2 regions of the Dietzia sp. NPDC055343 genome follow, and region 1 is predicted to be linked to the other one. Evidence: riboswitches for the same ligand, from Rfam matches in the RefSeq annotation. Region 1 holds a riboswitch; the other holds the start of a gene.
What was found. A riboswitch is a leader RNA that binds a small molecule or an ion and turns the genes downstream of it on or off. The one in region 1 is predicted to bind cobalamin.
Positions count from the first base shown of each region.

Region 2: linked by a shared signal. The riboswitch ahead of ACWIE7_RS14830 (VWA domain-containing protein) and the one ahead of ACWIE7_RS07675 (ABC transporter substrate-binding protein) in region 1 are both predicted to bind cobalamin.

Region 1 covers NZ_JBSHMJ010000011.1:82,845-87,638, reverse strand. Annotated here, with positions in the region: gene ACWIE7_RS07685 (ABC transporter ATP-binding protein) at 1-636, opposite strand, end outside; gene ACWIE7_RS07680 (FecCD family ABC transporter permease) at 633-1,745, opposite strand; gene ACWIE7_RS07675 (ABC transporter substrate-binding protein) at 1,745-2,746, opposite strand; adenosylcobalamin-variant (AdoCbl-variant) riboswitch at 2,877-2,974, opposite strand; gene cobC (Rv2231c family pyridoxal phosphate-dependent protein CobC) at 3,010-4,101, opposite strand; gene ACWIE7_RS07665 (CobD/CbiB family cobalamin biosynthesis protein) at 4,094-4,794, opposite strand, start outside.
Region 2 covers NZ_JBSHMJ010000035.1:6,006-10,799, reverse strand. Annotated here, with positions in the region: gene cobO (cob(I)yrinic acid a,c-diamide adenosyltransferase) at 1-67, opposite strand, end outside; gene ACWIE7_RS14830 (VWA domain-containing protein) at 67-2,265, opposite strand; cobalamin riboswitch at 2,289-2,475, opposite strand; gene cbiE (precorrin-6y C5,15-methyltransferase (decarboxylating) subunit CbiE) at 2,550-3,836, shown strand; gene ACWIE7_RS14820 (cobalt-precorrin-4/precorrin-4 C(11)-methyltransferase) at 3,833-4,600, shown strand; gene ACWIE7_RS14815 (hypothetical protein) at 4,788-4,794, shown strand, end outside.

The DNA.
Region 1 (4,794 bases):
GAGGACCGCCATCGCGTCGCAGTACTCGGTGGCCATCCGCAGGTCGTGCAGGGTCAACAACACGGCCAGGCCGTCGGCGGCCAGCCTGCGCAGTAGCGTCAGGACGGACAGTTGCTGGTGCAGATCCAGATGATTGGTGGGCTCGTCGAGCAGGAGGACCTCCGGTTGCTGGGCCAGGGCGCGCGCGATCGAGACCCGCTGCCGCTCGCCGCCCGACAGGGCCAGCACATCGCGCTCGGCCAGCTCCGTCATCCCGACCTGCGCCAGGACGGTGTCCACCACAGCGGAGTCGTCGGTGCCGAACGGTTCGAACATGCCCCGCTTGACGGTGCGGCCGAGTCGGACTGATTCGCGGACCGTGATCCCGCCGAGCGAGACCGGTTCCTGCGTGCTCACCCCCACCGTCCGGGCCAGGGCGCGGCGGCGCAGTGAGGTGATGTCCGCGCCGTCGATCGAGACGAGACCGGCCGTGGTGGGCAGCGCCCGGTAGCAGGTGCGCAGCAGGGTCGTCTTGCCGCTGCCGTTGGGGCCGACCAGTGCGGTGACCCGGCCGGGCATGACGGTCAGTCCCGCCCCGTCGAGGATCTGTCGACCCCCGAGGCGGGCGTCGACATCGAGTGCGGTCAACGTGGTCATACCGAGGCCTTCCCGTAGCGACGCCACAACATCAGCAGGAACACCGGACCGCCGATCACGCCGGTCACCACGCCGACCGGGAGCTCGGCCCCGTCGGACACGGACCGGGCGGCCAGGTCCGCCAGCACCAGCGCCACGGCGCCGAGCACGGCCGCGGTCGGCAGCAGCCGTACCGACGTGCGCCCGGTGAGGTAGCCGGCCAGGTGCGGGATCAGCAGGCCGATGAAGCCGATGGTCCCGGACACGGCCACGGCGCCCGCGGTCAGCAGCGAGACCAGCAGCAGCATGAGGATGCGGAAGCGAGGCACGTTGACGCCCATCGCGGTGGCGCCGTCGTCGCCGGTCAGGAGCAGATCCAGGTGGCGGCTGCAGAGCAGGACCACCGTCCCGGCCACCGCGAGGATGCCGAGCGGGGCCCACAGCATGGTCCAGCCGGCGTCCCCGAATCCGCCGGCCAGCCAGCGCATGACGGTGCCGAGCTGGTGATCGTCACCCAGCACCAGGAGCACGAATGTGTTGAGCGCGCCGAACACCATGGTCATGGCCGCGCCCACCAGGACGATCGCGGTGGTGTCATGCGCGCGGCGCGCGACCAGGATGACGCCGGCCAGCGGCAGAAGCGCGCCGAGAAAGGCGGCCATCGGGAGCGTGAACACGCCCCATACGCCGGCGCCGATCCCGAGCACGGTGAGCACCACCACGCCGAACCCGGCGCCCGAGGACACCCCCAGCAGATATGGGTCGGCCAGCGGGTTGCGGGTGACAGACTGGGCCACGCCACCGGCCACCGCCAGCGACGCTCCGACAGCGGCGGCCATGAGCGATCGGGGCAGCCGGGACTCGATGACGATCGCCTCGCGCGCCTGGGTCCACCACGGTTCGAACGCGCCGGGGGCGATGCGGTGGGCGACGATCGCCCACACGTCGCCGATCGGGATCGACACCGACCCCAGCGAGACGCCGGCGGCGATCGACATCAGCAGGAGCACCACCAGTGGGACCAGGATGAGCCACATCCGGCGTCGGCGCGGCGGCGCTGGTGGTGCGGCGGAACCGGGCCGGGAGGCGCGGCCGGCGGCGTCGGCCACGGGTTCGGCGACGGTGGTCATCACCGGCCCCCGAACGCCTGCGGATGTAGTGCGCGGGCGATGGTCTCGGTGGAGGTCGTCATGCGTGAACTCTCGAAGAAGTCCGACAGCGGCACCACCACGATGCGGTCCTCCCGAACGGCCGGCGTGGTGGACATGATGGGCTGGTTGCGCAGGTAGGCGACCTTGTCCTCCGCGCTGGTGGCACCGTAGTCCAGCACCACGATCGCCTCGGGCTGCCGCTCGCCCAGGATCTCCCACGTCGTCGTGACGTACGGCTTCTCGCCCTCCGTGAAGATGTTGTCTGCGCCGGCGTACTCGCCAATCAACTGCCCGACCCCCACGCCGCCGATCGTGGTGGGCTCCGCCTCGCCGCCGTCGTAGAAGAAGGTCGGAATGCCGCTGACGCCAGCCTCATCCAGCGACTCGCGCACCTCGTTCATGTCCCGGGTGATCCGCTCGGTCAGGTCCTCGGCCCCGTCCTCGACGCCGAGCACGCGGCCCAGTTGCTCGAAATCGGTGTCGAGCATCCCCAGGTCGGGAAAGCCCTCGCCGCAGTACTCGGAGAACAGGAACGTGGAGATCCCCTGGGCCTCCAGGGCGTCGCGGCTGCGGCCCTCCTTCTCATCAAAGGCGCTGCGCATACCGCCGACCACCATGTCCGGCTCCAGGTCGATGATCTGCTCCCAGGTCGGGTACTCCTCGGCCAGGGACGGGATGGCGTGGAACTGCTCGGCCACCTCAGGCAGTACATCGTTCTGTTCGCCGTAACCCATACCGACGATCCGGTCGCCTGCGCCCATTTGGATCAGTGTCTCGGTGACGTGGTCGTTCATCGAGATGATGCGCTGCGGCGGCGCCTCAAAGGTGGCCTCGCGCTCGCAGTTGGTGATGGTCACCGGCTCGGCGAACGTCTCACCCCCGCCGCTGCTCTCGATCGCCTCCCCGCGGGAGCAGCCGGTGAGGGCGACGCCGGCCACGACGAGCGTGGACAGGGTGATTCGGGACTTGCGAGGGAACATGATCAGACCTCGGATCGTGTCATGAGGTCAGACGACACGAGAGACCTGTGGGTGGGTAGGCGTCAGCGACGCCGCATCACCTGCAGGACTCCGGTTCGCAGACCTCGGCGATGTACTCGGAGTCGCGGACATCCGGGCAGGTAATCGGGCTCGCGGCCACCTTGGTGGCCACACACCGTTGCGGGTCAGCGCCGGAGTCTCACCGGTCTTCCCCTGCGTGTTCCGGATGTCAGCAGTACAGGGACAGGGTAAGCACAGGGCTCTCACCGGAGGGTCGTCACCCCCTTGTCCGAGACCGTCTGCGCCTGATCCCGGGCACCCTCCCACGCGGTGATGAGACGGCTCACGGTGTCGGCGTCGCGGACGGCCAGGCGCACGTGCCGCGGGTCGAGCCCCGGGAAGGTGTCGCAGCGGCGGACGGCGACGCCGCGTTCGCCGAGCCGGGCCCGGAAGTCGTGGGGATCGTGCCCCTCCGGCGTCTTGACCAGGATGAACGGGGCCACGGGTGGGACGGCGATCTCGATCCCCGCGCCGGTGAGGGCCTCGCACATCGCCGCGCGGTCGGCGGCGAGTCGCCGCCGGATCCGATCGAGGTGGGCCGACGCCTCGCCCGAGCAGCAGGCGGCCACGGCCTCCAGTTGGAGGGTGCCGAGCGGCCAGTGGACCCGGTGCGCGGCCAGGTCGGCGAGGACCGCCGCGTCCCCCACCGCGTATCCGGCGCGCAGTCCGGCCAGCGCCCAGGTCTTGGTCACCGAGCGCAGGACCACGAGCCCGGGCAGGTCGGCGCCGGCGAGCGACGAGCCGTCCTCGGCGTCGACCACGTCGCAGAACGCCTCGTCCACCACCGTGACCCGCCCGGGGCGGCACAGCGCCGCGATGGTCGCCCGTGGGTGGAGGACGGACGTGGGGTTGGTGGGATTGCCGACGACGACGAGGTCGGCCGACTCCGGAACGAGTCCGGGGTCGAAGATGTACGGCTCGCGCAGGATCACCCGGGTGACGGGCACCCCGGCCCGCCGAAGTTCCACCTCGGGTTCGGTGAACGACGGGTGCACCACGGCGGCGCGCAGACCCCGGCGCGCGGCATGGTCGGCCAGCAGATGGAAGCCCTCCGCGGATCCGGCGAGCGGGAGCACCCGGCCGGGGTCGGCCCCGTGCCTCTCGGCCACAGCCCGGCGGGCCCGGTCCTCGTCGGCGGCGGTCGGGTAGGCGGCCAGATCGTCGATGCGTTGCCGCAGCCGGTCGGCCAGCCATGCGGGCGGGCGGTCCCCGTGGACGTTCACCGCGAAGTCGATCGCGCCCGGGCCGACCTGGGTGTCGCCGTGGATACGAAGCTTGTCGAGGTCCTCAGCCATCGCGCCGCACCGTCCTCGCGTGGGCGACGAGCAGACCGGCGATCATCAGGCCGGCGGTAACCAGCTGGACCCGGTCGTGGAGGCGAACGGCCCGGCCGATGTCCTCGGCGCGGACCGGCCGCCCGTCCCCGAGGACCGCGCGCTGCTGCACGCCGTACGGGTAGGGGGTCGGGCCGCCGAGCCGGACCCCGAGCGCGCCGGCGCACACCGACTCCACCACTCCGGCATTCGGGCTGGGGTGCGTGCGGGCGTCCCGACGCCAGGTCCGTAGGGCGCCGGAGGGGCTGCCGCCGATGGTGCCGGCGACCGCGACGCCGATGAGCCCGGCGAGGCGGGCCGGAACGAATCCCAGGACGTCGTCGAGCCTGGCCGAGGCGGTGCCGAAGTGCTGGTACCGCGGTGAGCGGTGACCGACCATCGCGTCCAGTGTGTTGGCGGTCCGGTGCATCGCGGCGCCGGCCGGGCCCGCGATCGCGGCCCAGAACAGCGTGCACACGGCCGCGTCGGAGGTGTTCTCCGCGACCGATTCCACGACCGCGCGGGCCAGGTCGTCGGGGTCGAGGGCGTCCGGGTCGCGGCCGCACAGCCACGGCAGGAGGGCCCGGGAACCGTCGTGATCGCCGGAGCGCAGGAGAGCGTCCTGTCGGCGTGCCACCGAGAGCAACGAGCTCCCGCCGAGGCAGGCCCACGCGA
Region 2 (4,794 bases), on a different contig from region 1:
GCCGGTTGCGCCGCTGGCGGGTGCTGAGCCCGTCGTCGGGCACGGTCGTGGGCTGTCCCTTGGGCATCAGGCCACCTCGTTTCGGGGAGAGCGTGAGTGGGTGCGGGCGCGGACGGTGTCGGTGAGCCCCTCGGCGGTGACCTCGCCCAGGGGCACGTGCTCGGCGCCCAACTGTGCGGCGAGTTCGGCGGCCAGCCCCATGCGGAATCGGCCGGTCTCGCAGTCCACCACAACGGATGTAGTGCCCAGCGACGCCAGCCCGGCCGCCGCGGCGCGGGACCGTGCGAGGGCGTCCGGGCCGTGGGTGGCGCGGCCATCGGTGACGACGACGACGAGCGGCCGCCGCCGAAGATCCCGGACCCGCTCCCGGCGCACGACCTCTGCGGTCGCGAGCAGACCCTCCGCCAGCGGAGTGCGGCCGCCCGCGGGGAGCTCCGCCAGGCGCGTCGCGGCGATGTCGACCGAGGAGGTGGGCGGGAGGGCGACCTGCGCGCCGGACCCGCGGAAGGTCACCAGGCCCACGGTGTCGCGGCGGCGATAGGCGTCCAGCAGCAGCGAGAGGATGGCGGTCTTGACCTGCTCCATCCGGGTGCGGGCGGCCATGGACCCGGAGGCGTCCACGCAAAAGAGCACGAGGTTGGACTCGCGGCCCTCGCGCACGGCCGAGCGCAGGTCCTCGGGCGCCAGCAGCAGCCGGCCGCCCTGAAGGCCCCCGGTGCGGCCGCGGCCCGCCTGCCACCTGGCGGCAGCGCGGATGGTGGCGGGAAGATGCAGGTCCGAGCCGGTGAAGTCGCCCGATCCGATCCGCCGCCCCGAGCTGGTGAGCGCGCGAGACCGGCGGCCGGCAGCGCCGTGGCCGGTGCCGGCGACGGACAGCAGCCGGGTGCGGTACGGGTCCGCGGCGGAGGCCACGGTGCCGGGCGGGATGCCACCGGGCGCCCCGGCCGGGGAGTCGCCCTGGTCGCCCTCCTCGGCGACGTCGGGACCCTGCTCCGCGTCGGGACGCTGCGGGTCTGCGGTGTCGTGGCCGGTGTGGGACTCCTCGGTGCCGCGGCCGGCGTCGAGGTCTGCGTCCGGGCGGGTGTCCGTGCCGGGGTCAGTACGGGCGTCGTCGGCGGCGCTTGCATCGGCCGGGTCCGCATCCCGGGGGGCGTCCGCTTCGTGAGCCCCGTCGGTGCCCGGCTGCCCGTCCGGGGTCTCGGCGCGATCCGTGGACTCGGTGTCCGGATCCCCGTCGGGCTCGGGGTCGGGCTCGTCGTCGTCGCCCAACAACCTCTCCAACAGGTCCTCGTCGAGGCCCGGCGCATCGAAGGGGGCGCGCCGACGGCGGTGGGGTAGCGCCATGCGCGCGGCGACGCGGATGTCCTCGCGCGTGATCCGCGCCCGGCCCTGCCAGGCGGCGTGCGCGGCGGCGGTGCGGGCGGTGACGATGTCGGCGCGCATGCCGTCCACGTCGAACCCGGCGCAGACCCGCGCGATGGTGGCCAGTGCCCACGGCGACATCGGCACGCGGTCGACCAGCTCGCGCGCGGCGACGATCCGCTCGGCCAGCGCGGCCTCGTCGGCGGCGAAGCTCGAGGCGAACCCGGTCGGGTCGGATTCGAACGCGATGCGACGGCGCACCACCTCGGCCCGGAGTTCGGGGTCGCGCGGGGCGGCCACCTCCACGGTGAGGCCGAATCGGTCCAGCAGCTGGGGCCGGAGCTCGCCCTCCTCGGGGTTCATGGTGCCGATCAGCACGAAGCGCGCGGCGTGGTCCACCGAGACGCCGTCGCGCTCGACGGTCACGCGGCCCATCGCGGCGGCGTCCAGGAGAAGGTCCACCACGTGGTCGTGCAGGAGGTTGACCTCGTCCACGTACAGCAGGCCGCGGTGGGCCCGCGCGAGCAGGCCGGGCTCGAAGACGGTGACGCCGTCACTGAGCGCGCTCTCCAGATGGAGAGAGCCGGTGATGCGGTCCTCGGACACGCCGATCGGCAGCTCGACCAGGCGGACGGCACGCTGCTCGACAGGGGCGTCGGCGGGGATCCGGCCGTCGGGGGTCTCGGTGCCGCGGTCGGTGGGCGCGGAGGAGAAGCGATCGCCGGCCACCACGTCGATGGGCGGTAGGACGCCGGTGAGCGCGCGCACCATCGTGGACTTGGCGGTGCCCTTCTCGCCGCGGATGAGGACACCACCCACCGACGGCGACACCGCGGTGAGGATGAGGGCGAGCGCCATGTCATCGGATCCGACGACGGCGCTGAAAGGGTAGTGCTGTGGCATGGGGGCTCCCGCTCTCGTCTGCCAGTGGCGGTCAGCGCGAGGCCGGTCTCCGGACTTCCCGGCTCATCTCGGAACGTGCGCACTGTGCGCGATCGTCTGAGAGGCCGGGTCACCGTAGCGGGCCCTGTGCCGGATTCTCACCGGCTTCCCTGATTCTCCCCTCCGCACCGCCTGGGCGGGTCGTGGGGCACCTCGTGCTGTGGGGTTGTTCAGTTGACTGCATGCCAGGCTACCCACCATCTCCGGCACCGTGGCTCCCGGCCTCGGCTGTAGTCTTCCGGCTCATGAACGCACAGGTGGTCGTGGTGGGCATCGGCGGCGACGGCTGGGACGGTCTCGACGAGGCCCGCCGTCGCGCCGTCCGTGACGCCGATGTGCTGCTCGGCGGGGAGCGTCATCTCGCGATGATCCCGGGGGAGGTGGCGGCCATACGGGAGCCCTGGCCGCGGCCGCTTCTGCCTGGTCTGCCCACGCTCCTCGAGCGCCACCGCGACCGCCGGATAGTGGCTCTGGCCTCGGGCGACCCGCTGGTCGCGGGCATCGGGGCAACACTCATCAACGCACTCGGTCGCGACGCGGTGACGGTGCTCCCCGCCGTCTCGTCGGTGGCACTGGCGCGTGCGCGGATGGGCTGGTCGGCCGAGTCAGTGGCGGTGCTCCGGGACCATCGCACGATCGCCCGCGAACTGTCCCCCGGGCGTCGGGTCCTGATCCTCTCGGCGGACCGCCACACGCCCGCCGAGGTCGCCGCGATGCTCACCGCCGCCGGCTTCGGCGCGAGTGAAATGACCGTGCTGGCCGACCTGGGCGCCCCCGCGGAGGCGAGCGAGCGCAGTCGAGCGAGCGAGTGGTCGCCGGGCGACGAGGCCCCGGCCCTGCACGTGCTGGCCGTGGAGTGCGGGGTCGGAACGGGGCAGGACGGGCGCCCCGACAACGACGACGACAACGCCGGCCCCACGGCCCCACACCCGGCGCGATGCCTGGGCATGGTGCCCGGGCTTCCCGACGACGCCTTCGAATCCGACGGCCAGCTCACGCGCCGCGACCTGCGGGCGTCGGCTCTGTCCCGGCTGGCCCCGGGGTACGGGGAGTTGCTCTGGGACGTGGGAGCCGGTGCCGGCTCGGTGGGGATCGAGTGGATGCGGGCCCACCCGAGCTGCCGGACGATCGCGGTCGAGGCGAACCACGCCCGCGCCGAGCGGATCGGTCGCAACGCAGCCCGCCTCGGGGTGCCGGCGCTCGAGGTCGTCCGGGGACGTGCGCCCGAGGCTCTGGAGGGGTGCCCCCGTCCGGACGCCGTCTTCATCGGCGGCGGTGGCACTGCTCCGGGACTGGTCGACCTGTGCTGGGATGCGCTCCGGCCGGGCGGTCGGCTGGTCGCACACGCGGTCACCGTCGAGACCGAGCGCGTGCTGCTCGACGCCCGCGCCGAACTCGGCGGCGAACTGACCAGGTTCCACGTGGAACACGCGGACGCGATCGGTGGATTCACCGGCTGGGCGCCCGCGCGCGCGGTGGTGCAGTGGGCCGCCGTCAAACCGCTGGAGACATCTGTAGAGGAGATCTCGTGACCGTTCATTTCGTGGGTGCCGGCCCCGGCGCCGCTGACCTGCTCACACTGCGCGCGGCGGCCGCGCTTCGGGCGGCCGACGTCTGCCTCTACGCCGGCACCTACCTCGACGAGGGCGTGCTCGATCACTGCCGGCCCGATGCCCGCCTGGTCGATACCCAGCACCTGGACCTGGACGGGATCATCGCCGAGATCGCCGCCGCTCACGCCGAGGGGTTGGACGTGGTGCGGCTGTGCTCGGGCGATCCGTCGCTGTACTCGGCGCTGGCCGAGCAGACGCGCCGCCTCGACACCGCCGGGGTGCCGTGGGACGTGGTCCCGGGCGTGCCCGCGTACGCGGTGGCCGCCGCCGAGCTGGGCGTGGAGCTCACCGTGCCGGAGGTGGTGCAGTCGGTGGTGCTCACCCGCGTTCAGGCCCGCTCCACAGCGATGCCGCCCGCGGAGGCGCTGGAGCACTTCGCCGCCACCGGAGCGACGTTGGTGCTGCACCTGGCCATCACGCGGATCCGCGAGCTCGCCGAGCGGTTGGTGCCGACGCACGGCGCAGACTGCCCGGTTGCGGTGGTCGCCAACGCCAGCCGCCCGCACCGCGTGGAACTGCGGGGCACGCTCGCCGACATCGCGGACTCCGTCGAGGCGGCGGGACTACGACAGGCCGCGGTCATTCTGGTCGGCCGCGCGATGGACCGGCCCGGCTCGGCCGAGTCGTGGCTCTATGCCTCCGACCCGGAGCGGGAGTCGAAGCGGCGGCGAGCCGCTGGGTAGGAGCCGGGGCCCGAACCGCCGTCGCGGAACATCCGGAAACCGTGAAACGGCTCTCCGGTGATGGTAGCGAGCTCTGTATCTGCGCGCCGCCACGGCAGCGAAGACGCGGGGATCCGGGCAGTACTGGAGCACCGATATTTCGATACCGGTAGGCCCGCGGGCAGATCCGAGCCCAGAGCTGAAACGAATGATCG